Regions from separate parts of the Coprobacillus sp. AF33-1AC genome, predicted to be linked through region 2. Evidence: riboswitches for the same ligand, from Rfam matches in the RefSeq annotation. Region 2 holds a riboswitch; each other region holds the start of a gene.
The links. Region 2 has a riboswitch for cyclic di-GMP ahead of DWZ53_RS01985 (nucleoside-diphosphate sugar epimerase/dehydratase). Riboswitches for the same ligand answer to the same signal wherever they lie in the genome.
Positions count from the first base shown of each region.

Region 1: linked by a shared signal. The riboswitch ahead of DWZ53_RS04435 (fibro-slime domain-containing protein) and the one ahead of DWZ53_RS01985 (nucleoside-diphosphate sugar epimerase/dehydratase) in region 2 are both predicted to bind cyclic di-GMP.
Region 3: linked by a shared signal. The riboswitch ahead of DWZ53_RS09605 (SHIRT domain-containing protein) and the one ahead of DWZ53_RS01985 (nucleoside-diphosphate sugar epimerase/dehydratase) in region 2 are both predicted to bind cyclic di-GMP.

Region 1 is NZ_QRQB01000008.1:24,613-36,085, forward strand. It holds gene dnaG (DNA primase) at 1-1,130, shown strand, start outside; gene rpoD (RNA polymerase sigma factor RpoD) at 1,134-2,375, shown strand; gene DWZ53_RS04425 (class I SAM-dependent methyltransferase) at 2,378-3,070, shown strand; gene DWZ53_RS04430 (Nif3-like dinuclear metal center hexameric protein) at 3,057-3,815, shown strand; cyclic di-GMP riboswitch class I at 3,881-3,962, shown strand; gene DWZ53_RS04435 (fibro-slime domain-containing protein) at 4,007-6,292, shown strand; gene DWZ53_RS04440 (Cof-type HAD-IIB family hydrolase) at 6,321-7,172, opposite strand; gene DWZ53_RS04445 (MATE family efflux transporter) at 7,283-8,617, shown strand; gene DWZ53_RS04450 (4-hydroxy-3-methylbut-2-enyl diphosphate reductase) at 8,628-9,539, opposite strand; gene DWZ53_RS04455 (hypothetical protein) at 9,558-9,890, opposite strand; gene DWZ53_RS04460 (LysR family transcriptional regulator) at 9,968-10,861, shown strand; gene DWZ53_RS04465 (DEAD/DEAH box helicase) at 10,918-11,473, shown strand, end outside.
Region 2 is NZ_QRQB01000003.1:16,829-28,301, reverse strand. It holds gene DWZ53_RS02005 (hypothetical protein) at 74-1,120, opposite strand; gene DWZ53_RS02000 (CpsD/CapB family tyrosine-protein kinase) at 1,068-1,775, opposite strand; gene DWZ53_RS01995 (tyrosine-protein phosphatase) at 1,778-2,560, opposite strand; gene DWZ53_RS01990 (YveK family protein) at 2,560-3,252, opposite strand; cyclic di-GMP riboswitch class I at 3,395-3,480, shown strand; gene DWZ53_RS01985 (nucleoside-diphosphate sugar epimerase/dehydratase) at 3,625-5,502, shown strand; gene loaP (antiterminator LoaP) at 5,625-6,143, shown strand; gene DWZ53_RS01975 (DegT/DnrJ/EryC1/StrS aminotransferase family protein) at 6,241-7,461, shown strand; gene DWZ53_RS01970 (sugar transferase) at 7,467-8,063, shown strand; gene DWZ53_RS01965 (GNAT family N-acetyltransferase) at 8,090-9,664, shown strand; gene DWZ53_RS01960 (ATP-grasp domain-containing protein) at 9,676-10,869, shown strand; gene DWZ53_RS01955 (glycosyltransferase family 4 protein) at 10,877-11,473, shown strand, end outside.
Region 3 is NZ_QRQB01000028.1:10,930-22,402, reverse strand. It holds gene DWZ53_RS09620 (fibronectin type III domain-containing protein) at 1-2,040, shown strand, start outside; gene DWZ53_RS11455 (hypothetical protein) at 2,042-2,170, shown strand; gene DWZ53_RS11450 (InlB B-repeat-containing protein) at 2,216-4,705, shown strand; gene DWZ53_RS09610 (hypothetical protein) at 4,727-4,972, shown strand; cyclic di-GMP riboswitch class I at 5,084-5,166, shown strand; gene DWZ53_RS09605 (SHIRT domain-containing protein) at 5,218-9,843, shown strand; gene DWZ53_RS09600 (glycoside hydrolase family 1 protein) at 9,971-11,311, shown strand; gene DWZ53_RS09595 (LacI family DNA-binding transcriptional regulator) at 11,329-11,473, shown strand, end outside.

The sequences.
Region 1 (11,473 bases), on a different contig from region 2:
GAATTGTTGGATTTAGTGGGCGTATATATAAACAAAATAATCACGAATCTAAATATATGAATTCACCTGAATCTAAAATATTTATTAAAGGTGAAACTTTATATAATTATCATCGTGTAAAAGAAGCGGTTCGTGAAGAAAATGCAATTATTGTTTTAGAAGGATTTATGGATGTCATAGCGTTGTATAAAATAGGTATTAAAAATGCTGTGGCTATTATGGGAACGGCACTTACAAAAGGACATCTTCATCTTTTAAGACGTTATACAAAAAATATCATATTATGTTTGGATGGTGATCGTGCTGGAAAAAGTGCAATGATGAAATGCATTGACGAACTTATTCCTGCTGGTTTTCAAGTATCGGTAGTTGCTATTCCTGATAATAAAGATCCAGATGAATATATTAAAGATAAAGGAAAAGAAGAATTTATTCATTTATTGAAAAATCCATTGTCTGCAGTTTCTTTTAAAATGAATTATTTTTATGAAGATATGAATAAAGATAATTATGAAGATAGAAGAAAGTATTTGCAGACAATGGTTGAAATTATCGCTAGAATTGATGATTTTGTTGATCGTGATTATTATGTGGGTCAATTAGAAAATAAATCTGGATTTTCTAAAGAGATAATTTATAATTTACTAAATCAACAGCATCATGAAGAAATACCGCAACATCAAGAAATACAACATATTTCTTATAAGCAAACTCAAAAAATGGTAGATAAGTACCAAAAAGCAGAACGGGATTTATTGTATTATATGATGTTGGATAAAAAATATGCAGCAATGTATGAAGCAAAGGCAGGATTTATGTTTGATCATATTAATCGAATTATTGCTTCTTACATTATTGATTATTATCGGCAACATCAATTTATGCAAATTGCTGACTTAATCAGTAGTATTGATGATGATCAAATTGTGCAAACTATTATTGATATTGCTTCTTTAAATTTACCTAGAGAAAGTAATAATCAGGCAATTGAAGATTATATATTAATGATTAAAGAAAGAGCAAAGATAGAAAGAAAAGAAGAATTAACAAGATCATTAGTGGAGACTTATGATCCTAAACAAAAAGCACAAATTTTGGCTGAAATTATAGCTTTAACAGAAAAGGAGTAGTATATGGCAAAGAAAAAAGTACAAGCAGTATCATTTGATGATTTAGAAAAAATTGTTTTATCAGAAGCAAAAAAGAATAGCAATGTTTTAACTCAAGAACAAATTGATGAGTATTTATCTACATATGATTTAAGTGATGAAATGGCTGAGCAACTTATAGAGTTTATAGGAAATCAAAATATTCAAATATCTGATGATGGATTAGATGCTTTAGATGTTGATGATTCAACATTACTGTCAGATGTTCCAGATATTACTGATGATGACTTAGCTGTTGATGATATCAAAGATGATGAGCCTGATTTAGATTTTGATGGTGATTTTGATATGATGACTGGAGATACGCTTCATATGTATCAAGTTGCTGATGAAGATAAAGAAAGCGAACATACACAACTTGGAAGTAATGTCAAAATTAATGATCCAGTTAAAATGTATTTAAAAGAAATCGGACGTGTAGAATTACTTTCACATGATCAAGAAATTGATCTTGCTAAACGTATTTTAGATGGTGATGAAGAAGCAAAAAAAGAACTTGCTGCAGCTAACTTAAGATTAGTTGTATCGATTGCAAAAAGATATGTTGGACGTGGAATGTTATTTTTGGATTTAATTCAAGAAGGAAATATGGGATTGATTAAAGCTGTTGAAAAATTTGATTATACTAAAGGGTTTAAATTTTCAACATATGCAACTTGGTGGATTAGACAGGCAATTACGCGTGCAATTGCAGACCAAGCTCGTACAATTCGTATTCCAGTACATATGGTTGAAACAATTAATAAATTAACTCGTATCCAAAGACAATTAATTCAGGAGTTAGGACGTGAGCCTACAGCAGAAGAAATTGCAGAAAAAATGGATGGTTTAACACCTGAAAAAGTACGTGAAATTCAAAAAATATCTTTAGAACCTGTATCATTAGAAACACCTATTGGGGAAGAAGATGATTCTCATTTAGGAGATTTCATTGAAGATGAAGGCGCTATGTCGCCTGATGATTATGCGGCTAATGAATTATTGAAAGATGAGTTAAATGAAGTATTATTAGAATTGACTGATCGTGAAGAAAAAGTTTTACGCTTAAGATTTGGATTAGATGATGGACGCACACGTACATTAGAAGAAGTAGGTAAAGAATTTAATGTTACTCGTGAACGTATTCGTCAAATTGAAGCTAAAGCGTTACGCAAATTAAAACACCCATCTCGTTCTAAAAGATTAAAAGATTTCTTAGATCGTTAATGATGAAATTATCTAAAAGATTACAGCTTATAGCTGATATGATTAGTCAATATAAACAAGGAAGTAAGATTGCTGATATAGGGACCGATCATGCTTATTTACCATGTTATTTGGTTGAAAATAATATAGTAAGTCATAGTTACGCATGTGATGTAGCACAAGGACCCTATGAATCATCACTTTCAACTATTAAACAATGTGGTATGCAAACGCAAGTTACTGCACTGTTAGGAAATGGATTAGAGCCTATTCTTGATAAAAAAGTAGATATGATAAGTATTGCAGGAATGGGATCTTATCTTATTGTTGATATTTTAAATCAACATCTTGATTATCTTAATCAAGTCAATGTTTTATTTTTACAGCCCAATGCGAATGCTGATTATTTAAGAAAGTATTTGTTTAGTCATAATTTTGGTATGATTGATGAAAAATTAATTAAAGATGGACATCATACTTATGAAGTTATGGTTGTACGAAAACTACAAAGAAAAGATATTTATTATAATGAGTTAGATGAAGAATTTGGTCCAATTTTAAGAAGAGAACAAACATCGTTATTTAAAGAAAAATGGAACAATCAGTATTGTACTTATAAAAATATTGTTAAAGATTTACCAAACAATCATCCTAGAACGAAAGAGTTAAATCATAAAATAGAAATGATAGAGGAAGTTTTAAATGAAAGCAAATAAGATAATGGAATATTTAGAAGGCTACTTTCCTTTATCCTTACAAATGGATTTTGATAGATGCGGATTACAAATAGGAAATAAACAAACAGAAGTGAACAAGGTATATATTGCCCTAAACGCAGATAATGAAACATTACAACACTGTATTGATGAACAATGTCAAATGCTCATTACTCACCATCCATTTTTACTAGAAGAATTAGTTAATATAGACTTGGAAAATCATCAAGGAAAATTTATAGAAAATGCAATAAAAAATAATATTGTTGTTTATAGTTTGCATACTTGTCTAGATCGAGGAAAAAATCATATTTCGATGAATGATTGGCTAATTAATCAATTACCAGTTGAAAATGTACAATGTTATGATCGTCATGAAATTGGTAAAAAGGCAATTTTAAAAGAACCTATGAAGGCGAAAGATTTTGTAGACTATATTAAAGATGTATATCATTTATCATATGTAAGATGTTCAAATAATGAAGATAAAATGATTCAAAGTATTGCTATATGTGGCGGAAGTGCAGCAGATGATTTAGAAGTCCTTGCTGGAGAGGTTGATTGTTTTATTACTGGTGATAGTAAGTATCGCCACGCTAAGTATGCTATTGATCATGATATATTTTTGATTGATGCAAACCATCATTTAGAGGTTATTTTTGAAGAAGAATTGGCTAAATTACTAAAAGAATTACCTCTTGAAGTAGATGTTCATCATAGTTTAGATTATTTTAAATATAAATAGAGACTGCTAATTAGTTTCTATTTTTTTGTTTGATATATTATTGTATATATTTTATAATACATGTAGGTAAATATTGGCAAAACTATTGAAAAATAGTGACGCAAAGCTACAGAGCTGAACCATAGAGAAGCTGGCTGAGTTGCATTTATTGTAAGTCGGTTTTCTATGGTTTTTTATTTGGAGGAAAGGTTATGTTTAAGAAGTTTATAATTTGTGTTGTGGTAATGACGATGATAGTACCACTTTTTCAATTACAAGTAAGGGCTAATGATAGTATGTCATTGCCAGTACAGTTTTTCGATTATGATGCAGATGGACTGTTTTACGAGTATGCACTTTATAATGGGATGGATACATTTGGGTTAGGAACTTCAAATAATGAAGATGTTACAAAAGGTTTAGTTGAAAAGACGCTAGGTAAAGATGGAAATCCTGTTTATAAAAGAAGTGCCATTGAAAGTGCAGCAAGCACAATTCATGAGAATCTTATAAATTTAAAAGATGATCAAAATTTAAATAAATATGATATTTTTAAAAAATTTTCCAATTATTCGAATGCGAGTGGTTCTGTACATACTAGTCTTTCTGGTAGTGATACAAAACCATTTTATAAAAATTGGAAACTTGAAAATATAGATGGATCTGGTGATGGAGAATATTTACATTCTGGTAATGGAGTCGTATGGCAACAGGAAACGGATGGTGTTCTTAATTATGGTGTCAATGATCATTTGATTAAGGAAATTAACGTAGTTCCTAATACGGAATATAAATTTCATTATTGGATAACAGAAAAAGCAGGCGCAAGTAATGAATTGAAATACCGTGTATTAGATAAAAATGGTAAGGTTTTACTTGATAATAATCCTATTGATACAGTATTTAAATCTTCAACAGATACTATTACGATAGATATTTATCGAGTTGGTCAAACAAAGGATGTCCTTAAATTTTCTAATGTGTACTTAATTAGAGATGATAACACATTTACAGAAAATTATTTAGGTAATATCGAATCATCTTCAACAAGTAATTTCATTGATAAAGGATGGAAATCTCAATTATATAATCAAGCATCTAAAGAGAATGGAAAAATAGTAGATGGTAAAAATTATTGGCAACAAAAGGGTGATGGTATTATTTGTTTAAATGATTCTGCTATCTGTTTTGATACTGATATACCAACGAATCAATATATAAAATTTAATTATTGGTTAGATGAACAAAGTAACAATGGTAGTTTATCAATTGATATATTAGATGAAAATAATCATCTATTAGTAAGTAAAGAAGTAGATAAAAACGGAGGATGGCAAACATTTTTATTAGATATTCCTTCGGGACAAGGTAATATTAAAGTAAGAATTAATGGTCAAGGTGTATCTCCAAGAATGGCTGCACTATCAGTCACTCCAATGGGACAAGTTCTTCCATTAGGACAATATCAAGAAACATTAAATAAATATAACAATAATCAATTAAATGTTATCGATGATTGTAAAACATGTATGGACTATGCTTTTTTACGATTAACAAATTTCTACAATACTCATTTTTATTTGAATAAAATAGATACAACTTATTCAAAAATGATTTTAAATAAGACAGTTAATAATGGTAGAGAAGAGTATCTATTTGATTCATCAAAGCCTATTACCTACAAAAATGGTGAGTTCTATAATGATGGAAATGGTATTTTAGAGAGTGGCTTTTTCCCACTTGATTATCTATCAAATAGTGAAAAACATAGTGATGGGCAAGTTGACCACAATTTTCATTTTGGTATGAAAGTAGATGGTGAATTCATTTATAAACAAAGTTCAAAACAGTTTTTTGAATTTACAGGAGATGATGATGTTTATGTCTTTATAAATGGTCATCTTGTTGCTGATTTAGGTGGAGCACATAAAGCTGCCAATACAATAGTTAACATTGAAGATTTTGCTAAAGAACAGGGTATAAAAAATGGTGAAAAGTGTCATCTACAATTTTTCTATTTAGAAAGGCATACTACAGCGAGTAACTGCAAAATCCAGACCAATTTAAATATAGGAAAACGTGTTGAATATAAATTTGAAAGTGGTACACCAAACATGACACTTCCTAATAGCATATATGAATATGTTCCTATAGATGAAAAAGAATACTATTATGGACAACAAGTAAGTATCGATTTACAAAATAGAAAATTCAAAGATATTCGTGATGATACAAATAAAGGAGTATGGCGTTTTATTGGATGGGATCATAATAGCAAAATTATGTCAAATGATGCATTGCAATTTGTTGGTAAATGGGTTTTTATATCAGATGAAGAGTTACAAAAACAAATTCAAATTGTTTCAGATACTCATTCAAATCAAAATAAAAAAACGCAAATCAATACAGGTGATCAAACTCAAATAGTTCTATATTGTATTATTGCTGTTATAGCGTTATTGGGAATTGTTATCATTATAAAAAAAGCACATAAATAAAAAGTATTGAAATTATTTCAATACTTTTTTAAATAAGTGAATGTTTTTTCATTGTATTATATATACCATTATCAGCAATATCTTCGCAAATTTCATCAGCAATATCTTTTAATCCTTGCTTTGCATTGCCAACAGCTACACCATGATGAACAAATTGTAACATATCTATATCGTTCAATCCATCACCAAAAGCATAGGTGTTGTTGATGTCTATCTTTAAGTGATTAATAACTGCTTGAATTGCACTTGCTTTGTTAACACCAGCAACAGATAGTTCACCACTGTCCTCTCCAAATGAAGGTACTGTACAATGAATGACTTGAAAAGCATCATCGAAGTTCTCTTTTATTGTTGAAAAAGGAATATTTGGATTTTCAAGAAAACATATTTTATTAACATCACTTCGATACATTGAATAGCCTTCTTTTAATGAATTAATAAAATGGCTTGGTTTTTCTTTTTTCATTTTTTTGGCATTTTCATCATTTTCTAAATCGCCATAAGTAATATATTCAAGACGTGGGATAAGATGTTTACTAGCAAATAATCCACCATTACTTTCTAAATAATAGTCATAATGATTTTCTTCAAAAAAATCAACCACTCTTTTTACATCAGCATCACTGACTTTATTATGATATAGCATTTTATCACCGATTAAAACAAAACCACCACCTGCGCCAATGATACCATCAAATCTAATATCTAAAATGTGATCAAAAATTTCTGGTAAACTTCTTCCGGTACATAAAAAGCATAAATTGCCTTTTTTACGCGTTTCTTGTATTGCTTTGATTGTTGATGCAGGAACATATTCTTGGGAAGGTCTTACATCTACTAAGGTTCCATCAACATCGAAAAAGATAATATTTTTTTTCATAGTTACCTCCTGATCGTATTATAGCAAACCTTTGTTTTGTAACTATAGATTTTCAGTATTTGTAATTCTTTATTATTAAGAGTAGAATAGGCACATGGAGGTGGAAAAAGATGAAAGTAAAAATAACGGATTTAATACATGGCTCTGTTGGAAAATCAATTTTTTATTTTTCAATTCCTTTATTAATTGGAAATTTATTTCAACAACTTTATAATACAGTGGATTCTTATGTTGTAGGGAATTACGTTGGAAAACAAGCGTTAGCTGCTGTAGGTGCAGCTTCTCCTGTTATCAATATGTTGATTGGTTTTTTTATGGGATTAGCTACAGGTGCTGGTGTTGTTATTGCACAATATTATGGCGCAAATGATCAAGAAAAATTAAGTAAAGCAGTCCATAGTGCAACTTGTTTAACAATAGTTATGTCTATTTTTTTAACTGTTATTGGTGTTATTGCTACAAATCCATTATTACATGCTATTCGTATTCCTAGTGATGTTTTTCATCAATCATCTCAGTATTTAACAATCTATTTTGGAGGGATTGCTTTTACTTTGATTTATAATATGGGTGCAGGAATATTGAGGGCTATTGGTGATTCCAAAAGACCTTTATATTTTTTGATTATAGCTTCTATTATAAATGTTATTTTAGATTTTCTTTTTGTTAAAACATTTAAAATGGGTGTATGTGGTGCTGGTTATGCAACGTTAGTAGCTCAAGCAATAAGTAGTATCATGGTCTGTTACATACTATTTACAACTTCTCAAAGTTATCGAATTAGAATTAAAGATATTCATTTTCATTTTCCAATATTAAAAAAGATTATTCTTATAGGATTACCAACTGGACTTCAACAAAGTGTTGTTTCTTTATCTAATGTTGTTGTTCAATCTTATGTTAATGATTTTGGTTCTAGTGTTGTAGCTGGTTATTCGGCAAGTGTTAGAATTGATGGTTTTGTCAACCTACCACTTCAAAGTTTCAATATGGCTATTACAACTTTTGTAGGACAAAATATAGGTGCTAAACAGTATAATAGAGTAAAAAAAGGAGCGCGTACAACCATGATTATGGCTACATCTGTTATTGCAACTATTTCGCTTGTTTTATTCTTCTTTGGTGAAAGTATTATTGCTGTATTCAATGGTGAGGCAGATGTTATCCAAGCAGGTAGAACCATGCAATTAGCCTTTGTACCATTTTATATTTTACTTCCTATTAACCAAGTTTACGCAGGTGTACTGAGAGGGGCAGGAAAATCCTCTATACCAATGTATATTATGATTTTTAATTTTGTTATTTTAAGACAGATTTATTTGGCTATTATTACTCAGTTTAAAGCAGAAGTCTTTTATGTCTTTATGGGATGGCCTCTTACATGGATCACATGTGCAATTATGACAATGATTTATTATCGTCATGCAAAATGGCTGCCAGAGTAACTGGCAGCCATTAGTCTAATATACGCTGTTTATCAATTATTGGCTTTTGATAAGTGTTTTTATCATTGTAATCGAATTGTTTTAAATATTCAATCACTTGATTAGTGAGATATGTTGGGGTAGAAGCACCGGATGAAACAGCTGCGGTTTGTTTATGTTTTAACATATCAATTTGAATATCTTTAACACTTTCAATCATATAGACTTCATGTTTTTCACTAGCAATACTTGCTAGTTTTTTTGTGTTATTTGAACGAGGGTCTCCTACAATAAAGACAACATCTACGTCATCTTGTATATTATGAATAGCTTCCTGTCTGATTTTAGTAGCAGTACATGTTTCTTTAGCAATTTCGACATGTTTTAAGTGCTTTTTTGCATATTCACATAAATCATAGACATCATAAAGTGACATCGTTGTTTGATTAGTTAATACGTATTTTTTTGACTGATCTAATTGAAAAAAATCATCTTTTTTTGTTATGAGATGAATATGTTTTGGATCAATAGATATGGCTCCTTCAGATTCAGGATGACCATCTTTTCCAATATATAAAATATCATACCCCTCATTTAATTTGTTTTTAATTAAATCGTGAGTTTTAATTACATCTAGACATGAAGCATCAATAACATCCAATCCTTTTTCTTTGGCTTTAATAAAAACCTGATCACTTGCTCCGTGAGCTGTAATAATAACACACCCATCATCTATTTGATCTAATAATTCTAAACGTGTTTTTCCTTTTTGATCAATTGTTTGAATTCCTTTATCTTGTAATGCTTGCACAATATATTGATTATGTACAATCATTCCTAGAATATAAACAGGTTTATCTTTGGGTGTATTTTTTTTAGCAATATTAATAGCTCTAACAACACCTTTACAATATCCTCTAGGAACAATTCCTATTACTTTCATTCAATCACCTCATTTTTATTATAGCATATTTTCAAATATTTCTTCTTCAACATCATCTTTATTTGTATCTATTGGGTGAATTGAATCAACAATCTCATCAAAATTTAAATCATCTATATGACGTAATGCTTTCATAATAAAAATTCCATTTTTAGTATTATAAATTAAAGGTTTAACTTGATTGATAATGGGGACAATTTGGTTAATTGTTGCAATTGATCTAATTGCAATATTAATTGTTCTTTTTAGTTTCATTTTGTTTTGCATAGTTTGATAATTAGGTAATGAATAGGGATTATATGAATAAGGTTGAGATTGAAAATAATAGTTTTCATCATTGAAAGGATTCATATTCTTACCTCCTCATATTAAAATATGAAAAAAATGTAAAAACGTGATATAATGAGGTAACTTATGGAGGAATTATCGTGGGAATTAGTTATGACTATTATCGTATTTTTTATTATGTAGCAAAATATAAAAGTTTTTCAAGAGCAGCTCAAGTTTTATCAAGTAATCAACCTAATATTACGAGATCAATGAATAATTTAGAATCACAATTAGGTTGTGTTTTGTTTATAAGATCAAACAGGGGAATTATTCTTACAAATGAGGGAAAACAATTATATGATCATGTAGCTATTGCATATCAACAATTACAGGCAGCAGAACGTGAACTCGCCAATACAAAAAGTTTAGAAAAGGGAATAATTAATTTGTGTGTAAGTGAAACAGCTTTAAGAGTTTACTTTTTACCTATTATGAATGAATTTAGAAAGAGATATCCCCATATTCATTTACAGCTTTCTTCTCATACAACACCTCAGGCGTTACAATCGCTAAAAAATGGTGAATCGCAACTTTCAATTATTACAACGCCAGCTACGGTTGAATATCCATTACGACAAACTCAATTATGTGATTACGAAGAAATATTAGTTGCTGGGAAAAAATATATGTCACTTGCTGACAAGCCAAGACATTTATATGATTTGGAAGATCATCCCCTTATTTGTTTATCTAAAGATACGATGACTTATGCTTTTTATCATGATTTATTTGTTAGCAATCACGCTCAATTTCACGTTGATATTGAAGCGGCATCAACAGATCAAATTGTTCCGATGATTGAAAACGAATTAGGAATTGGTTTTGTAGCTAAAAGCATTGCAAAAAGTGCAATCAAACATGGCAAAGTTGTAGAAATTCCTCTTATAGAAAAAATACCAAAAAGATATGTTTGTTTGGTAGAAGATCGCAGTCATCCTTTAGGAGTAGCAGGACGTGCTTTAAAAAGATTACTTATTGAGAAAAGTGAATAATTATTGAAAAGTATAATGAATATGTTATAATGATTTGACTTAAAAGGAGGAAAGATATGAATAATTTTACATCATTTCATTTTAAAGAGTTTTGTTATCAAGTTATAGATGAATTGGGTTTTAATAAACCAACTCCAATTCAAGAAAAAGTAATTCCTTTAATTAATAAAAAAAGAGATATTATTGGTATTTCTCAAACAGGGACAGGAAAAACACATGCTTTTTTATTACCAATAATGAATAATATCAATACTGCACATGATAGTGTTCAAGCAGTTATTACCGCACCAACAAGAGAACTTGCTTCTCAAATTTATCAAAATGCTAAATTATTTATGAAATATAATCCTCAATTAAGAGTATCTTTAATAGTGGGTGGAAGTGATCGAAATAAAGCTGTACAAAAATTAACAACGCAACCACATTTAGTTATTGGAACTCCTGGAAGAATTAAGGATTTATCTTTAGAAGCACAGGCTTTAAAAATTACAACAGCTAAAATATTTGTTGTTGATGAAGCGGATATGACTTTAGAGTTTGGATATTTAGAAGACATTGATGCTGTAGCCGGTAAAATGGCAGACGATTTACAAATGATGGTTTTTTCGGCAA
Region 2 (11,473 bases):
TTACAAATGAGATAAAAGAAAAAAGAGAAGCTTTACAAATAGCTTCTCTTTATATAAATATATGATTTTATAATTAATTTTGAGCTTTGATATATTGTAAATCAATCATTTTTTGGTTGACTTGTTTTGCTAGTAAAGTATTAAATGCATCATTACCATTTAACTTATCATCTTTTAAGAGACTTGATGGAATATAGTTATTATTTAAGTCTTGTTGATCTTGGGCTGTAGGTGTAATGTTAGCGTCAGCAAGTCCATGATCTAATAAATAAGCACGATATTCTAAGAAGTGATCTTTATGTTCTTCTTTTAACATGTTGTTTTGGTCTCTTACAGAGGCGTTTTGACGTCTTGAAGTTAAAGAGACGACGATATATTTTTGGGTCTTAATTTGGTTAATAATGGCCCTTTGGTAAGTAATGGTACGATAGATATCTAAGTTATTTTGATTATCGTATGTACCACTAAAGAGGACAACAATATCATTTTCATTAAAATCAGGAACATCACTCTCTACTTGAGTTAATTGATTAAGTGGCGTTTCTTTACCAGCTTCATTTCTTGTAAAAGTATGCATATTACGATTAGCGTCATAACTTAATGTACCTTTAATACCATTAATCGTGACATCGCTAAAGTTAGTACCTGTACTTTTTAAAACATCTAAAGGTTGATTTTGTTCATCATATAAAGGAACATCAACAGGGGTTTTACCTTGAGGAATAGTGATATTATTAACATAGATTTTAATACGTCCTACACGGATAGCTAAATCTAATGAAGTATCTTGATTACCACCTATTTTAATAACTTGACTATTACTCAATGATTCTAAAGTGAGGGGATAACTAGCAAAATCATTACCGATTGTTAAGCTATCGCCAATACAATAGATTCTTTGTTTTGGTGTTTCATCTTTTTTTGTTTCTGTTTTTGCTGTTTGTTCAGTTTTTGTTGTTTGATATTTTTTAGCGTTATTGTTAGTGACATGTCTGTCATAACCAATTAAACCAAGAATAATTGCAACTAAGACCAGAACACTAATAGGAAAAAGTGATTTTTTCATTTTAGTAATAGTAGTAATGATTTCCAGATGAAGTTTTTGCTTTAGTAAGCACACTACCTAGAACATTAACATTATTTCTTTGTAATTGTTTGATGCAGTTGGCAGCATCTTTTTTGTTGGTATCTTGGCTAGAAACAGCAAAAATAGTTCCATCTACAGCATTTCCTACAGGAATAGCATCAGAAATCATTCCTACAGGAGCACAGTCAATAATGATAAAATCAAAATATTTTTTAACTTCATTAATATAATCTTTAAAAGTATGAGATCCTAATAATTCTGAAGGATTAGGAACATGAATACCACCAGTTAATACTGTTAATTCACCAATAAATGATGGATGTTGTACCGTTTGGAAGTATTCATAATTAATCATATGTTTTTGTCTAAAATCAGCTAAAGCATCAGTTAAACCTTGTTTATTAGATAATCCCATATACTTATGTATAGTATTTTTTCTTAAATCAGTATCAATTAATAAAACCTTATTATACTTTGTCGCAAAGATATAAGCTAAATTAATAGATAATGTTGTTTTTGCTTCTCCTGATTGAGTAGAAGTAATACATATAGATTGAATATCTCGATCAACAGTAGAAAACTCTATATTTGTACGAATATGACGAAAGATTTCAGCATAGTCAAATTGACTATGTTTTCTTTGTTTATCAAGAATATTTAATGTTCTTCTTTTATTCACTCTTGCCATTGTTATCTCCTTTTAAATAGTTTTTTAAATAAAGACTGTTTTACTTCAATTGGTTCTACTTCTTCATTATTAATAATATGAAGAGGATTTTCATACATTAATGTATGAATTGTTTCATAATTATATTTCTTCACTAATAAATTAAAGACTTGTTGTAAACAAGGACTACGATGACCATCACAGCGATGAGTATCACTAGCGATAACATGTATACATCCTGCATCAAGTAATTGATAAGCAAACTTTTGCGCATGTTTACCATGATAACCTAGAAAGCTTGTCGCATTGACTTGGATAACATAACCACAATCAATGAAATCTTCTATTCTTTCTAAATCTAATTCATCTTTAAAGTATCTTTCTACATGAGCAATAATCGGTGTATAGCCTTTTAACTGAATTTCATATAAATAATCTTCTACTTCATTTTCATTCCCTAATTCATTTCTGACATCGAATTCAACTAATAAATAATCAGTATTTTCAATAAGAATATATAAATCATTTTCTAGCGCTTCTAGATAATCATGATTTAAAAATAATTCACATCCAGCTAAAACTTCTATACCATAGTTTTGTGCCAATAACTTTAAGTCTTCAATTCTTTTTTTGATTTGTTTAAGGTCTTCTTCATTTTGGTTACCTGGAACAACATGGGGTGTCGCTACGATTGTTGAGATACGATTTTCTTTTGCTTTTTCTAAAGCAATCTTGGCATCTTCTAATGAAGGCATCCCATCATCTATTTGCCAGGCATAATGACCATGGATATCGATAAAAGCCATTATTTATCCTCGAAGTAAGGAATAACACCAAGATTAGGAATACCTAAATAATTTTCAGCGTCTTCCTTAGTATGAATACGATTATCTAACATAAAACGGATAAAGATAATACCAATACTTACAATTAAACCAACTAAACCACCAATCACTAAGTTTTTAGTTAAACTTGGTGATACAGGTGTTGTTTGAAGTTTTGCTTCATCAACAGTCGTAATGTTATTAATATTTAATGTATCTTTAACTTCTTGAGTAAAAACACTGACTGTTGTATCAACGATCTTTTTAGATAATTGAGGATCATTCGTTGTAGCTGAAATAGAAATGATTTGCGTATCTGATTCATTAGAAACTGCAAGGGCTGATGAAACGACACCAGTATCGACTTTTAATTCTTGAGCGACTTTACTTTGAATACTGTTTCCATTTAATAAAGCTACATAGTTATTAGTCATTAAATTGTTAGATGTGATTTGTGAATAATCAACAACCCCTTCATTAACTTGAGGTTTAGGGAATATTCTTGCTGAAGAAGAATATTTCTTTTCAACAAAGAAAATAGTAAAGACCCCAACTAAAATGGCACATACTAATGTAGAGATAATGATAATATGTAAGTGACTTTTTAATACTTCAAACAGTTCACCTAAATTTATTTCAATGTCTTCATTTTGAATTTCTTGATTTTCTGTCATTATAGGACTCCTTTTATATATATATTACTTATAAATGAATAATTACGTCATGTTACATTATTATATAAAAGTAAGCAAAAATCAACATATTTATCCATTTTAAAGTTGATAACTTGCATAGATTAGTATATACTTTTGTATACAAAAAGATAGGCAAGTCTATTGAAAGATAGTACACGCAAAGCTAGAGGGTCTAAGCACGAAGATGTATGACAGCCAGTTGCATTTGTTAGTCTATCTTTTGATAGGCTTATTTTTGTAGAATATACCAAATTATGACATAATACTTGTTTATTTATCATATATAGATATAATAGGCATGATTATAAATGAACATTACGTCAATTGTTATTTATAAGGGGAGGGTAAATAATGACCAAGGAGAAAAGTCAGTTGCTTTTAAGAAGAGTATGTTTAATCGCATTTGATACAATAAGTATTATCATATCATTTTTCCTATCATCATTTATAGCCTACAATGGTCAGATTGAATTAAGCTTTTTAAAAAATACTTATTTAGTGTTAAGTATTTTATTAGTATTGAGCTTAGTTTTTTTTACCCATATGAAGCTATATGTGAGCTTATGGCGTTATGCTTCTGTCAATGAATTATTAAATGTCATCATCTCAGCGATGATGAGTTCAATTATTTATTGTGCTTTATGCATTATTCTTAATTTAAATCCACCAATTAGTACTATGTTTCTTTATTTATTAATACTGTTACTATTAATTGGAGGATCACGATTTGGTTATCGTTTTTTAAGATTATATGCTGGAAGACATGGTTTGTTTGGAAGAAGTGATGAAAACTGTAAACGAGTTATGATTGTGGGTGCTGGTAGTGCTGGTGAAAAGATTTTAAGGGAAACACTGGTTACTCCTAAAATTAATAAACAAGTGGTTTGTTTTATTGATGATGATCATACAAAACATAATCGAAGAATTCATAATATTCCTATCGTAGGGGATCGTTATGATATTGTAAAAAAAGCAATTGAATATAAAATTGATGAAATCTATGTTGCTTTACCATCAATTGATGATAAGCAAGTTTCAGAAGTCCTTAACATCTGTAAAGAAACCCGATGTAAACTAAAGAAATTACCAGGTATGTATCAGTTCTTAAATGATGAAATCATTTTAGAAAAACTAAAAGATGTAGAAGTACAAGATTTATTAGGTAGAGATCCAATCAAAGTCAATCTTGAAGAAATTATGGGCTATGTAAAAGATAAAGTTGTCATGGTTACTGGTGGTGGCGGTTCAATCGGTAGTGAATTATGTCGTCAAATAGCTAAGAGTGAACCTAAACAACTGATTATTGTCGATATCTATGAAAACAATGCTTATGATATTCAATTGGAGTTACAAAGAAAATATCCTGAACTTCATTTAGAAACAATGATAGCTTCAGTAAGAGACGCTAATAAAATTAGAGATTTATTTGCTTATTATCGTCCTGATATTGTTTATCATGCAGCTGCTCATAAACATGTTCCTTTAATGGAAGATGCACCTCATGAAGCGATTAAAAATAATGTCTTTGGTACTTTAAATGTAGCCAAAGCAGCAGATCATTATGGAGTAAAAAGATTTATTTTGATTTCTACTGATAAGGCAGTCAATCCAACGAATATCATGGGAGCATCAAAAAGACTATGTGAAATGATTGTTCAATCATTTGACAAAAAATCAAAAACAGAATTTGTAGCTGTTCGTTTTGGAAATGTATTAGGATCTAATGGATCAGTCATTCCATTATTTAAAAAACAAATTAAAAATGGAGGACCAATTACTATTACCCATCCTGATATTATTCGTTATTTCATGACCATTCCTGAAGCCGTATCTTTAGTATTACAAGCAGGAGCGTACGGACATGGTGGTGAAATCTTTGTCTTAGATATGGGTAAACCAGTTAAAATCTTAGACATGGCTAGAAACTTAATTAAATTATCAGGGTTAGAACCTGATGTCGATATTGAAATTAAGTTTATCGGGTTAAGACCTGGAGAAAAGTTATATGAAGAAATGTTGATGAAAGAAGAAGGTATGCAAACGACACCTAATAAGATGATTCATATTGGTAAACCAATAGAATTATCAGATAACTTCTTTAATCAATTAGACAATCTTTATCAATTAGCCTATGATGAAGATAGTGATATAAGAAAAGCAGTACATGAAATCGTAGATACATATCATTACGATGAAAAAACAACACATGGAGTGAAAGTCGCAGTTTAAAAAAGATAAAGAAAAGTAATCGTCGCAGGGTCGCGTTACTTACATTTATCGGTTATACATAGCCTAGTCGAATAACGATACGTTATTCGATGGGCGAAGCGTATCTAAAAGGAGGAAAAAGCATGTTTGATAATTGGTATGTCGTTCAAGTTAGATCAGGTAAAGAAGATGAAATCGTGAAAGCCTGTCATTTATTAGTTGATCGTAGTATTCTTCAAGAATGCTTTATTCCTAGATGTAAGAAAAAAAAGAAGTTTAGAGGAACTTGGAAAATCGTCGATGAAATCTTATTTAAAGGGTATATCTTTATGATTAGTGATCGTATTGAAGATTTATATACGGAACTAAAAAGAATACCCGATTTAACCAAGCTACTTGGTAATGATGGAAAAGATATCTTTCCCATCTATCCCCAAGAAGCTAAGTTTCTTACACGTTTTTCAGATATAAATCATGTGGTAGAATTTTCTAAAGGAATGATTATTGGTGATCAAATCACCATCATCGAAGGACCTTTACAAGGTTTAGAAGGAAAGATTACAAAGATAGATCGACATAAGCGTATCGCTTATATCGATTTAGAATTATTAGGTAAAATTAATCGGGTTCAAGTAGGACTTGAAATTATTAGTAAAAACTAAGAGATATAACATAACGTATGTAAAGACTATCTTCATAGTCTTTTTATTATACATAACTTATGTTATGTCTTTTAAGATAAAGAGATGGAGGGGTAAAATGAAAGATAAAAGAAATATACCATTTTCACCACCAGATATGAGTGAAGATGAAATTAATGAAGTAGCAGATACTTTAAGAAATGGGTGGATTACAACTGGTCCAAAAGTTAAAAAATTTGAAAGACAAATCGCAAATTATGTAGGTGTTAATAAAGCAGTATGTTTAAATTCACAAACCGCTTGTGCGGAAATGGCCCTAAGAGTACTTGGAGTAGGACCTGGAGACGAAGTCATTGTTCCTGCCTATACTTATACAGCGAGTGCTGCAGTTGTATGTCATGTGGGTGCTAAATTAGTATTAGTTGATGTACAAAAAGATAATTTAGAAATGGATTATGACGCATTAGAAAAAGCAATTACAGAAAATACAAAAGTTATTATTCCAGTTGATTTAGGTGGAGTACCTTGTGATTATGATAGAATTTTTGAAATTGTAGAAAAGAAAAAATACTTATTTAAACCAAATAATGAGATACAAGAAGCAATGGGAAGAATTTCCGTTAATGCTGATACAGCACATGCTTTTGGTGCTTCATGGCATGGTAAAATGTGTGGATCTATCGCTGATTTTAGTTCATTTAGTTTTCATGCAGTTAAGAACTTAACAACTGCGGAAGGTGGAGCGCTTACTTGGAGAACGATTGAAGGAATAGATGATGAAGATATCTATAAACAACTTCAATTGTTATCATTACACGGACAATCAAAAGATGCTCTAGCTAAAACAAAATTAGGATCATGGGAATATGATGTTGTGGCTCCATTGTATAAATGTAATATGACAGATATTATGGGTGGTATTGGTTTAGCACAAATGAGAAGATATCCAACAATGCTTAAAAGAAGAAAAGAAATTATTGAAAGATATAATGAAGCTTTTATTCCTTTAGGAATTGAAGTATTAAATCATTATGACGAAAATCATCAATCAAGTGGACATCTTTATATTACAAGAGTTTCAAACATCACTGGTGATCAAAGAAATGATATTATTACAAAAATGGCTGAAAGAGGAATTGCATGTAATGTCCATTACAAACCATTACCAATGCTTACAGCATATAAAAACTTAGGTTTTGATATAAAGGATTATCCAAATGCTTATAATCAATTTATTAATGAAATTACATTACCACTTCATACAAAATTAAGTGATGAAGATGTAAATTATATTATTGATAATTATAAAAAAATAATAAAAGAAGTATTTGAGGTGTAGCATACATGTATAAAAAATATGTTAAGAGAATAATAGATATTATAATTGGTCTTTGTGCTTTACCATTTGTCATAATAGTTGTTCTTTTTTGTGGAACGATAATTTATTTTTCAGATAAAGGTCCAATATTTTATAATTCGATTCGTCTTGGAAAAGATGGAAAACCATATAAAATGTTCAAATTAAGGTCAATGAAAGTAAATGCCCCTGATATTCGAAATACAGATGGATCAACGTTTAATGGGGATGATGATCCTAGAGTTACGAATATTGGACATTTTATGCGAAAAACTAGTTTAGACGAATTTCCACAGTTTTTAAATGTATTACTTGGCAATATGAGTATTATTGGTCCGAGACCAACAGTTCCTATTGAAGGATTAAATTTTCAAGAATTATCAGATATAGAAAAAAAACATTATATGGTTAAACCTGGAATTACAGGTTATAGTCAAGCATATTTTAGAAATTCTATTAATCAGGATGAAAAATTTGTAAACGATGCTTATTATGCAGATAATATTTCATTTTTTTTGGATATAAAAGTATTTTTAAAGACTATACAATCTGTAGTTGGACGAAAAAATATATACAATAAATAGTATTGAGAATAAGAAGGAAATAAATTATGAGAAAAAAAATATTAGCAATTATCGGGGCTGGTGAAGCGGCTTTTCCAATAATAGATAAAGCAAAAGAATTAGATATCTTGACAATTGGATTTGGAGAAAAAAATTCACTTGCTAGAAACAGGGTTGATTTTTTTATTGAAAAATCAATTTTTGATATTGCAGGAATTGTTGATGAATGTAGAAAACACAATGTGAATGGAGTGATTGCTTCAAGTGAAATTACCACTGAAAGTGCAGCGATTATTGCTGATGAACTGCAACTTCCAGGTAATGATATAAAAAATGGCTTTTTTGCGAGAAATAAATATTTAATGCGTGAACGTGTAAAAACCATTTCATCAATAAATCAGCCAAAATACTATATTTATGACGGAAATCCTGTAGAAAAATTTCCAGTAATGGTTAAAGCTGTAGATGCTTGTGGGAAAAAGGGAATTAAATTGGTGAAAAATGAGGTTGAATTCGAAGATGCGATAAAGTTATCTGCACAGATATCTTCTAATGGAGAAGTGTTAATAGAAGAATATCTAGATGGTGGAAAAGAATATTCAATTGAATGTATTGCATCAAATAGGGATTGCTTTATTATACAGGTGACTGAAAAAATAACATCTGGAGAACCATATTTTACTGAAATTGCTCATCACCAACCTGCTGATTTGAGTGATGAGATTAGGAAGAAAATAGAAGTAGCAACTAAAAATACACTTGAGGTCCTAGGAATTAAGTGTGGAATGGCTCATATGGAAATAAAAATTATTGATAACCAAATCTATTTTATTGAAGTTGGCGCAAGAGCTGGAGGGGATCACATTGCTGATGTTCTAACAGTGAATAGTACAAATTATGATTACTACAAGGCTGCAATAGATTGTTGTTTCGATTGTTTAGAAAAAAAAGAAATAAAAAATATTGCTTATACTGGTATTTATTTTCATTGTAAAGAAAACGAACATCTTAAAAGATTGTTTGCTGATGCGAATAAAGCGGATTGGTGTATAGTTAATACTGTCGAAAATGATTGTTTTTTGGATGCAAAGGGAAATGTTGAGGCTTCAAATTCGGGATATATTATATATAAATCAGATCATAGAATTACTTTAAAGGATACTTCTATTATGAATTTGCGAGCTGAAAGAATTAATGAGTATGAAAATGCATTTGATTTGATATGGAATCATAATAAAGAAATAGGTAGAACTCTTTCTGATGATGAACTTAAAAAAGGAATTGAGAAATTTTTGAACTTTGGAAATGTAATTTCAATTGTAGATGACAATCGCATAGTTGCATTTCTAATGCTATATTGTAACAATATAGAAACTTTAGAAGCATATATTTGCAATGTTTATGTTTTGAATGAATATAGGGGATTAGGTTTATCAAAAAAAGTATTAGAAAAAGCAATTAGCGTTTGCAAAAGTAAACATTTTACAACTATAAAATTGCATGTTGCTAAAGATAATATTACGGCTATAAATTTATATGAACAATACGGTTTTTTGGCGACTGGTAATAATAAAGAAAATGATAATGAACTACAAATGGAAATGGTTAAGTTTCTAGGATAAGAGGATGTACTATGAAAAAAATTATGATTATAGGTGCTAGTATCTTACAGCTTTCGGCTATTAAAAAAGCAAAGGAAATGGGGCTTAAAGTTATTGTAGTGGATATGAATCCAGATGCAATTGGTTTTAAAGTTCCAGGAGTAATTAAAGAAGTAATTAGTACTATTGATATTCCGTTAATTGTGAATGCTGCAAAAAGACACAACATAGATGGTGTCATGACACTTGCAACAGATATGCCGATGCGTTCTGTTGCTGCAGTTGCTAAAGAAATGAATTTAATTGCTATAGATGAGGATACTGCATATAAAGCTACAAATAAGATAGAAATGAGAAAAGCGCTTAAAGAATACAATGTTCCTATTCCGAAGTTCTTTAAAGTGTCAAATAGGGAAGAATATGAAAAAGTGGTGAAAGAATTTAATGTTCCATTTATTGTTAAACCTGCTGATAGTTCTGGTAGTCGAGGGATTTTTGAGGTTACAGATATCTCAAATTTGGAATTAATAAAAAATGCATATAACTATTGTAGACCCTTTTCAAAAGTAGGGGATGTTATTGTTGAAGAGTATATGCGTGGACCGGAAGTAAGTGTTGAAACACTTTCTATTAATGGAAAATGTCACGTAATTCAAATTACAGATAAAATTACAACTGGTGCTCCACATTATGTTGAAATGGGACATTCACAGCCAACAAAATACGATAAAGAAATTGCAAAAAAAATTGCTGAAGTTGCTAAATTGGCTAATAGAGCAATTGGTATAAAGAATGGACCTTCTCATACAGAAATTATTATAACGAAAGAGGGACCAAAAATTGTTGAAATTGGCGCTAGATTAGGTGGTGATAATATTACAACACATCTAGTTCCTCTTTCAACTGGTGTGAATATGGTAGAATGTTGTATAAAAATTGCTTTGGGTGAGCAACCTGATATTTCATCTAAATGGGATAAAGGATCTGCCATTAGATATTTTTCACAACATGCAGGTGTTGTTAATGAAATAGTTGGAATTGAAGAGGCAAAAAGAGTAGATGGAATAAAACAAATCAGCATCGTTCATGGTGTAGGTGAAACAATTACAGAAATTACAAGTAGTGGAGCAAGAATGGGATTCGTTATTGCTCAGAATGAGAATGCAGATACGGCTATAAAAAGCTGTGAGGAAGCATTAGATAAAATTAAAGTAATGATAGGATGATATTAGTATGTCTGGATATGTATTTATTGGAAATAGCACAAAACCAACTCAAGAAAAATTAAATGATAGATCAAATGTTAAGCTAGATAATGTTTCGATACCATGTTTGAAAAATGCACTTAATATGGGGTTTGATGTTATTGTAGGAATTAATAGAAATAAACCTGAAGAATTAAAAAGTATTGAATTGCCAGTTAAGTTTTATGATTCACATACTTATAGAAGTATTGTAAATTTACATGATAATTACATTGCATATAAGAATTTGTGCAATGTAATTGAGAAAAATGATATAGAAGTAATCCATTGTAATACACCAGTAGGTGGTCTTATAGGACGTTTAGTTGGTAAAAAGTATCATATAAAAAAAGTTATTTATACTGCTCATGGGTTTCACTTTTTTAAAGGTGCTCCTTTATTTAACAGAACAATACTTAAATGGGCTGAGCAAATTATGGCTCATTGGACAGATGCAATTATTACAATGAATCAGGAAGATTATGAGTCTGCCCAAAAATTCACATTAAAAAAAGGGGGAAAAATATACAAAGTACATGGTGTAGGTATAACATTATCAGATTTTCAAAATACTGGGAATAGAAAA
Region 3 (11,473 bases), on a different contig from region 2:
ACTCGTTCAGATTATGGTATGATCGTTAATGGTGATCATGTTCATATGTATGGTTTATTCGATGAACACTTTAACAAAAATGACGTATTATGGAATGGTGAATATGGAGCAACATATTTCTTACAAAACGAAAAATGTTATGACCCAATTTCACAAGAAGCTTGGATGTCACATGAAGGTTTAGTCAATGGATATTCAGCATATAAAGTTTCAAATAAAGTTAAACATCACTATGCTGTAGGTATGGGTATTTATAACGTATTTATTTATACTGGTCCTACTTATGATTCATCTGAAGTACAAATTCAATTAGATAACCCTATTGAAGTACCAAATACTGAAGATGTATTAATTGAAAACGCATGTACACAAACATTCGCTAAAGATGATGGTGTATTACAAAAATTCAACCATATCATCAATGATGTTGGTGAAAGTGTAAGTAGTGGTATTGATAAAGCTACTGGTACAAAAGGTGAAGGTTGGGCACGTAAACATATCTTAAATTATAGAAATGGTATTTGTAATCGTGGTACAAACTATAACAAGATTCAAGAAACAGGATTAAATCCTTATAATGAAAAAGGTGATGTAGATATCACTGAATTAGTTGGAGCATATGAAGATTGTGATGATAAGTTAGATTTAGGTAAAATTTATACTAAAGAAACATTTGATCCATATGAAAAAATCATGGATGAAATTCAACCAATCTATAAAAACTTCAAACAAGAACAAGAAGGTGGAAAATATATCCCACATCGTTTAACTCAAAAAGAAGTAAGTGAAAAAGCTAATGAAATCAGAGATACTTATGCAGCGTTAGCTATTGCTGATGCAGATTATACTGATTTAGATAAAGCTTTAGCTGAAGCTAAAATCATTAGAAAATCCACTGACTATAAAGGTCAATATTATACAAAAGATAGTAAAAAAGCATTTGATGAAGCTTACAAAGTTGCAAAAGCTTTAGCTGATGCTCGTGATGATGGAGATATCTTAACAGCTCCAGACCAAGATAAATTAACTAAAGCAACTAAAGATTTAGTTAATGCAATGGATGAATTAGTCATTGATGATGCTGATTTAACTCCATTAAAGAAAGCATTAGATCGTGCTGATAAGATTATTGCTGGAAATAATTATAAAAATAATAAATATGTTCCAGCTACTAAAGAATTCTTTGATTACTATTATGGATTAGGTAAAGATTTATATGATCAAAGAGCTGATTTAGATAAACGTAGTCAAGCATTAATTGAAGCAAGAGCTGCTAACGTTAATGCTGGTATTGATCAATTATTATTATTGCCTGCTAATACTGGGGACTTAGAAAAACTAATTAAATATGCAGAAGAAAATATTCGTGATGGTGAATATTTCCAAAATGAATATTATATTAATGTAGCTAAATTCTTAGATTACTTAAATAAAGCAAGAATGGTTATCAAAGATGCTAACATTAATGATCAAGCTACTATTGATGAAACATATCAAGATTTATATGACGCTATTATTAGTTTAAAATTAAAACCAGCTGATTATGAAAGATTAAATCAATTAAGACAAGAAGCGTTAGATATCGTAGCAAGCGATAACTACAAAAATGATCGTTATACATTAAAGACAGTTACATTCTTTAATGATGAACATCAAGTTGCTAAATTATTCAGCAATGATTATATGATTCCAGATCAAAAAGTGGTTGATGAAGAAGCAGATAAATTAGATTATGCAATCAAACAATTAAGATTAATAGATGATGGAAATACAGATCCAACAGATCCAACAGATCCAACAGATCCAACAGATCCATCAAAACCATCAGATCCAAGTAATCCATCTACTCCTTCAAAACCAACAAATACAAGCAATACAAACAAAAATAATCAATCAGGAAACAAACAAACAACTACTAAAAAATCAAATGCATTAAGTAAAGTTCTTACTGGTGATAATCAACAAATCTTAGGATATGTATTATTTGCTGGTGTAGCATTCGTTGCATTTGTCGTATTAAAGAGAAAGAAAGCTCATTAATATGAATAAAAGAAAATTTATTAAAAGAACAGCTGTCGCACTAATAAGTGCGATGTTGTTCTTTACTCCTGATTGTATTGCTGTTAAAGCAGAAGAATATGTTAATCCATATAATTCATGGAAAACGTAAGCAGTAAGTTATCCACAAAAAGGACAACTTGTTCCTGCCGGTCCAATTGAAATTAAATGGAATGCATTAGAAAATACTGATGTAAAAAAATATGAAGTTTATTTAGATGGTAGTTTACAAAATGTTCAAATTGAACAAAATGGAAAACAATTAAGTTGTAGTGTTTATTCTACAAAAGTAGAAAAACATCAAGTTAAAATTTTAGCAGTATTAGACAATGATACGAAAGTATCTACAAGTATTAGAAATTTCTTTGTATCAAAAAAGGGTTTAGGTTTCTATTCAGAAAATAATGGAGCAAGTAATTCTTTGTCTTATTCACAAAACTTAGGATTATCTTGGTATTATAACTGGGGAACACAACCATTTGATGAAACAAATGTAGCTAATCATGATTTAGACTATGTACCAATGATTTATAACAATAGTGCTAATATCAAAAATACATTAGCTAATTTAAAAGCAAAAGGATATAGTACAGTTTTAAGTTTTAATGAACCAGATTATGTTAATGAATCAAATATTAAAGCAGACGTAGCTGCATCATATAACAAAGATTTCCATGATAGTGGTTTAAGAATTGGTTCACCGGCTACAATGGGTAGTACAACTGATGCTAATTGTTGGTTTGAAAACTATTGGGGAGCAATATCTGTCAAAGATGATTTTATTACGATTCATACATATCCAGGCTATATTGGGTTGGATAATGATAATACAGGATTTACACCAGAAAAAGCGGCGGATAGTTTTGTAACTTATCTTACTAATGTATATGAAAAATATACTAAACCAATCTGGATTACCGAACATGCTGCTTCTGCCAATGATGCTAACTGGCATCCATATGACGGAAAGCAAAGTGAACATAATCAAGCAGTTCAAGAATATATGGCTATTTTGATGAAAAAATTAAATAACTTAGATTTTGTTGAAAGATATGCTTGGTTTACTTTTGATAGTACAAGTTTTAATGGATCATCTAGTGCTCTTTTCTATAACAAAGCAGATATATCTAATGGAATTGATGAGTCAAGACTTGGTAAATTAACAACACTAGGAGAAATTTATCGTAATAATGGTAACCCAACTGGTTATACAGTAGCAAAAATAGATGGATCAGATATTATGACTGTTGCTGATGAATATGTAGATGACTATGTTAATGTTACAGTTCATCCTAATGCTGCTAGTCAACAAGTTCAAAAAGTCAAACTAGGAGATAAATTAGGACAATTAGCTGATCCTAGTGAAAGAGAAGGTTATACATTTAAAGGTTGGTATAAAGATCAAGATGGTAATGATGCATTTGATATTAATGAATCCATTGATTATGATATTGATATTTATGCTAAATATGTAAAATTAGTAACTGTTGATATCAATGGTGATAAAAAAATTGTTGAAGAAGGAACAACTATTGATAAACCAAATGATGCATTTAAAGAAGGATTTAAATTTAAAGGTTGGTATGTTGATGAAGATCATACTCAAGAATTTGACTTCAGCAAACCAATTACAAGTGATACAAAAATTTATCCATATTTTGTTTCAGTGCATACTGTAACAATGAATGGACAAACTATTGAAGTAGAAGATGGACAAAAGGTTGCACAACCAACAGATCCAACAAAAGAAGGATATGTATTTAAAGGTTGGTACACTGATACATCTTATACAACTCCATTCGATTTCGATGCTCCAATAACAAGTTCAGTTACTGTTTATCCTCATTTTGTACGTTTATGTACAGTAATAATTGATGGACAAGAACAAGTTGTTGAAGCTGGAACAACAATTAGCCAACCAACAGATCCTACAAAAGAAGGATATGTCTTTGATGGATGGTACACAGATGGACAATTCAAAAATAAATTTGATTTTACTAAAACTATTACATCAGATATTCATTTATATCCTCATTTCTTAAAAGTTTGTACTGTAACAATTAATGGTCAAACGCAAACTGTAGTAGAAGGAAATACAATTAATAAGCCAGCTGATCCAACAAAAGATGGATATATCTTTGATGGATGGTACACTGACGAACAATACACTCAAAAATTTGATTTTACACAAGGTGTAAAAAATAATGTTGAGTTATATGCACATTTCTTGAAAATCTACACAGTAACCATTAATAGGCAACAACAAACTGTTACAGAAGGATCAAAACTAGCTAAACCTGCAGATCCAACAAAAGAAGGATTCGTATTTAAAGGTTGGTATAGTGATGTAAATTATCAAAATGCTTTTGATTTTAATCAACCAGTTAATGGTGATGTAACACTTTATGCATTATTTGTTGAAGCTGATTCTTCAAATAATGGTAGTGGTAATCAACAAACATCAAATAATAATGGTTCATCAAATAGTAATCAATCAAATACTACAACTACTAAAAAAGCATCTAAAGCTAAAAAAGCTACTAAAAAATCTGTTAAAACAGGTGATGATACAATGATGATGACTTATGTATTTGGATTATTTGGCGCTATTTTAGGACTTACATTATTAAAAAGAAAATATGAATAAAATATAGATAAGGAGGAAAGTATGGAATTATTAGAACGTATGAGAGAAATCAGCGGAGGTTTATATATATCTGATTTATGTGGTAATTTCTATATGACAAATAATCAAGTAAATGAATTAAAACAAATTGATTCTAATGATTATTCTATTCATGAATGGAATGATGCGGCGCAATATATTAGTGGATCAAATATTTGTTTTCAAGATATTAATGACGCTAAATCTTTTATATGTACTCTTTTCTCTTTAAATAAAAAATTTTATTAAAATAATCTAAAGGTGTCTAGTCGACACCTTTTTTGTTACAACAAATGAAACATGTTACACGATAAAGCGTTTTCATTCTTTCTTTTACAAATAAAGTATATTATATAAATGTAATTTATTTGGCAAAACTATTGAAAAATAGTGACGCAAAGCTACAGGGCTTAACCGTAAGGAATGCTGGCTGAGTTGCATAGAGCGATGAAGCGGATGACTACGGTTTTTTTATTGAGGAGGAGAAAAGAAAAATGAAAAGAGGAAAGAAAACATTACCTTATGCATTAGTATTATCAATGGCATTTTCAATGGTGCCTGCTCCTGTTTATGCTAGTGAAAATGATATAATGAATTTACCTGTACAATTATATGATTTTGATGCTGATGGGTTATTTTATGAGTATGCATTAGGATTAGGAATGGATACGCTAGGTTTAAAAGAATCAAATAATGGAGAAGTTACTCAAGGATTAGTAGAGTCAGTACTAGGGAAAGATGGTAATCCGGTATATAAGAAAAACTCGATTGTTTCAGCTGCTGCTACTATTCAAAGAAACGTTAAAGATGATGCAAATTTAAGAAAGTTTGCTATATATAACACTTTAGTTAGTAAAATGCAATCAAGTGGGTCTACGTATTCTGATATTTTAAATAAAAAAGATGATCATTATTTTTATGATAGCTGGCATATGGATTCAAGCAAAAATGTTAAGACAGAGGATGGACTCATTTATGAAGGTAGTAAGGATTTAGTCTGGCAACATGAAGGCGATGGAGTCATTAATAAAGGGTTTAATGATCATTTAACAAATATAGTCAATGTTGAAAAGAATACAGATTATAATTTTGGTTATTGGCGTACAAATGAAAATATCAAGTATCAAATTAAGACATTAGATGGACAAGTTCTATTGGATAATAATGCAACACAATTTAATACTGGTAATCATGACCAAGTTATTATTGATATTTATAGAGATGATGATGGAAAAGATGATTTAAAGTTTTCTATTGCTAAATTAACAAATACTAAAACAAACATAACATCAGAAAATTATTTGGGAGAAGGTGGTAAAACATTTATCTCTGAAAATTGGAAATCTGCTAATTATGATCAATATACTAAAGCGGGTGGTCAGCTATACAATGGTAAAGTTTATTTTCAACAAGTAGGTGATGGTGTAGGATGTTTAACCGATGCTTCTATTACATACCAAACAGATATTTTGCCTAATCAAAACATTATATTAAGTTATTGGCTAGGTGATAATGGGTTTAAAGCAGATGGAATGAGTATTGATATTTTAGATGATAATGGAATTTTGACTACAGTAAATTTAGAGGATATAAGTGGTAGTCATGAACAAAATATATCCGTTCCTCAGGGTACTGGAACAATCAAACTAAGAATTAATGGTAAAGCAGGATCAAGAATCGCAGCGCTAAGTGTTCATCCTGAAAACAGCCTTTCATTACCATTGGGTGATTATGATGAAACAGAAACAAAATATAATCAAGGACAATTAAATAGTGTAGATGATTGTCTTACATGTATGGATTATGCCTATTTAAGATTAAAGAATTTCTTTAATCAAGATTTCAGTTTAAATAAAAAAGCTGATAAATATAATCAAATGGTTTTAAAAAATACAGGAAGTGGAAACCAAGCTCAATATACATTTGATGCTGGGATAAAAACTAAATATGATGGAAATAAGTTCTATAATGATGATAGCGGAAATGAATCCCATGGTTTCTTCCCATTAGATTATTTGGACGGTGAAAAATTTAGTGATAATAATGTAACTGATCCACAAAATCATAATTATAATTTTGGAATGAAAGTACAGGGAGACTTTATTTATAAAAAAGGAGCTAATCAGTATTTTAATTTCAGAGGTGACGATGATGTTTATGTTTTCATTAATGGAAAGTTGGCAGCTGATTTAGGGGGAGCTCATTACTCATCAGATATTGAATTAAACGTAGATGAGTTTGCTCAAGCGAATGGTATTTTAAATGGACAAAAATGTGAATTTTCATTATTCTACTTAGAGCGTCATACTTCAGCGAGCAACTGTTATATTAGTACTAATTTAAATATTGGTAAGCATGCTGAATATAAATTTAAAAGTGGTACAGAAGGTGTCGAGTTACCTGAAGCACTTAAAGAATTGGTACCAGTTGATGAAGATGAATACTATAAAGATGATATAGTAGCTAATAGTGAGTATAATAAGAAGTATGATGAATATACAGATGAAGATAACGATGGTGTTTGGAAATTTCAATCATGGGATAATGAATCACAAATTATCCAGAATGATAGTATTACATTTACAGGAACATGGAATTTTATACCAAATCAATATAAAGTAAGCTATGAATTTGAAAGTGGAACAAAAGGAAAAGAGTTACCAGAAGCAGTAAAAGATTTAAAACCAACTGATACAAACAAATATCTAAATCAATCAGAAATCACTGCAAAGGTACCTACACTAACAAAAGTAGAAGATACTGACTTAGATGGTACATGGGTATTTAAAGGATATAATGGTGAAGGAAAAGCAACTGTAAATAAAGCTAATGTTACATTTACAGGAACATGGGAATTTATTCCTAATGTTTACCACGCAGAGTATGAATTTAAAAGTGGAACAGAAGGGAAAAACTTACCAGAGGCCATTAATCAATATTTACCAACAGATAACGAAGATTACGTGAAGGGTGCACATGTTGATGCAAAGGAACCATCAAGCAATGTCTATGAAGAAAATGGGGAGACATGGCAATTTATTTCATGGGATAAACAAAGTGATACCATTAGTAATGGAAATGTGAAATTCGTTGGAATATGGCAGTTAGTTAGCGTTGGACATAAAGCTAACTATACATTTATAAGTGGAACAGAAGGAAAAGAATTACCAAAAGCGATTAATTCTTACTTGCCAACAGATAATACACTTTATAAAAATGGAAGTATTGTTAAAGCATTGGATCTACAAGAAAGTCAATATGTAGATAGTATAAATGATGGAACATGGAAATTTAAGTCATGGAATCATAAATCACAAGAAATGACTAACGCTGGTATCACATTTATAGGCTCATGGGAATTTACATCAAATCAATATAATGTAAGTTATGAATTTGAAAGTGGAACAAAAGGAAAAGAGTTACCACAATCTGTTAAAGATCTAAAACCAACTGATACAAATAAATATCTAAATAAAGCAGAAGTGACAGCTCAATCACCAAGACAAGTAGAAGTAGAAGATACAGATTTAGATGGTACATGGGTATTTAAAGGATACAATGGTGAAGGAAAAGCAACAGTAAATAAAGGCGATGTAACATTTACAGGAACATGGGAATTTGTAGCTAATACTCATAAAGTAAAATATAGCTTTGAAAGTGAAGATGGAAGTGAATTACCAGAAGCGATTAAAAACCTAATTCCAACAGATGGCCAAAATTACATAACAGGAACAACAGTAAAAGCTCAAGCATTAACACAAACAAGTTATGAAGATGAAACAAGAGATGGAACTTGGACATTTGTTAAATGGGATAAAGAACAAAAAACAGTTAATAAAGCAGATGTAAACTTTAAAGGTGTATGGAAATTTGAATCACACAAATATGGTGTAACATATAAATTTGCAAGTAAAACAGAAGGCTTGCAGTTACCAAACGATATTATTCAATACTTACCAACAGATGAAACATTATATGTAAAAGATAAAAATGTAGCAGCATTAGCACCGAGCCAAACAACATATAAAGATGATGTTAATGATGGAACATGGACTTTTGATAAATGGGATGATCAAGCAAAGAATATGCAAAAAGGGGGCATCACATTTACTGGTTCATGGGAATTTACACCAAATCAATATAATGTAAGTTATGAATTTGAAAGTGGAACAAAAGGAAAAGAGTTACCACAATCTGTTAAAGATCTAAAACCAACTGATACAAATAAATATCTAAATAAAGCAGAAGTGACAGCTCAATCACCAAGACAAGTAGAAGTAGAAGATACAGATTTAGATGGAAAGTGGGTATTTAAAGGATACAATGGTGAAAGAAAAGCAACAGTAAATAAAGATAATGTTATATTTACAGGAACATGGGAATTTGTAGCTAATATTCATAAAGTAAAATATAGCTTTGAAAGCGAAGATGGAAGTGAATTACCAGATATTATTAAAAATTTACTTCCACAAGACGATCAAGAGTATACATCAGGTACAGAAGTAGATGTTAAGGAATTAACACAAACTAAGATTAATGATGAAGAAAATGACGGAACATGGACATTTGAATCATGGGACAAAAATCAAGATACAGTAAATAATTTCGATGTAGAATTTAAAGGAGTATGGAAGTTTACACCAAATGTGTATAATGTAAAATATATATTTGTAAGTAAAGATGGAAAACAATTACCAGATAAAGTAAAAGTCTTGCTTCCAACAGATAATCAAGAATATATTAATCAAGATAAAGTGACTGTTAAATCTTTAAAAGATAATGTGACTAAAGTGTATACAGATGATGGTGTATGGGTTTTTGAAGGATTTGATGATGATGAAAAGGAAATTAATAAAGCAGATGTTGAATTTACAGGAACATGGACGTTTGTAAAAAAACAAGATCAATCAAGTTCTGGAGGAAATAATCAACAATCTTCTTCAAATAATGGCGGAGCAAATCAAAATGGGCAGCAGACTTACAATGAAAAATTAAATCATCATAAACAAAGAGGAAATCATGTTGTTACTGGTGATATGACACCAATCATGTATTATTGTTCAATGTTATTTGTTTCAATATGTGGTTTATTTACAGCGTTGAAAAAGAAAATGAAATAATAAAGTCAATTTTAAGAAGGATTCAATCTATTAAGGTTGAATTCTTTTTATTTTCAAGTTAATGTTGCTTGAATTTCAAGTAATGACTTTATATCATTAAAGATGATACATGGAAAAGGAGAATTATATGTTAAGAAAAGATTTTTTATGGGGAGGAGCTGTTACAGCTCATCAAAGTGAAGGTGGTTATTTAGAAGGAGGTAAAGTTCCTGCAGTTTGTGATTTGACAGTATCAGGAAAGTTTTCTGATTTTAAAGATGGGATTGATAGTTATCATCGTTATCAAGAAGACTTTGATTTATATAAGGAATTAGGATTTAATGCTTATCGTTTTTCTTTTGATTGGTCTAGATTAATGAGTGATGAAGAAACTTATAATGAAGCAGGATTTGATTTTTATGATCATTTTATTGATGGATTGATAGAAAGGGGAATAGAACCTATTCCTACACTTTACCATTTTGAAATGCCTGTATTTTTATATGAAAAATATAATGGTTTTGCTAGTAGAAAGGTTGTTGATATCTTTGTTGAACTATGTAAAAAATTAGTAGATCGTTATAGTCATAAAGTGAAATATTGGATTATCTTTAATGAACAAAATGGTATCTTACAAAAAGGTCCAAAAATGTTCTTTGGTGCTGTTTGTCCTGAAGATGAAAATCCAATAAGATTTGATAATCAAATTATGCATAATACTTTAATTGCTCACAGTTTGGTTAATGAATATATTCATGAAAAGGGTGGACTTGTTTTAGGAATGGCAACAATTGTTCAAAGTTATCCAGAAACTTGTCATCCTTTAGATACATTAGAATCTATGAAAGCACAAAGTGAAGCCTTTGTTTTCTTAGATGTATTTGCTAGAGGACATTATAATTCTTATTATTTAGCTAATATGAAAAATGAAGGAACAATGCCTGATATGGAAGAAAATGATTTTGATATTTTAAAGAAAGGGAAAACAGATGCTTTAGCTATTAGTTATTATATGTCTACGATCAGTCATTATGGACAAGAGAGTTTAACTAATATTGAAGATGTAGTGATTAAAAAGAATCCTTATTTAGAAATGTCTGAATTTGGTTGGACGATAGATCCAATTGGTTTACGTATTACTTTAAGACAGTTATATGATCGTTATGAAATGCCTATTTATATTGTTGAAAATGGATATGGTTATGATGATCAAATAGTTGATGGTCAAATCAATGATGATTATCGTATAGATTATATGAGAAAGCATCTTGAACAAATGAAGATAGCGGTAAGTGAAGGAGTCGATTGTCGCGGTTATTTATCGTGGGGACCAATAGATATCTTAAGTAGTCGTGCACAAATGAAGAAAAGATATGGTTTTGTATATGTAAATAGGGACAATGATGATTTAAAGGATATGAAAAGAATTAAAAAGAAATCATTTGAATGGTATAAAAAAGTCATTGCCAGTAATGGAGAAGATTTATAAAAAGGAGATATAAGAAAATGAAAGTGACAATGAAAGATATTGCTAAAAAATTAAATATATCAATTAATGCTGTGTCCATAGCGTTAAATGAAAAACCGGGTGTGAGTGATGCCATGCGTTTAGAAATATTAAAAACAGCAGATGAAATGGGATATATTAATG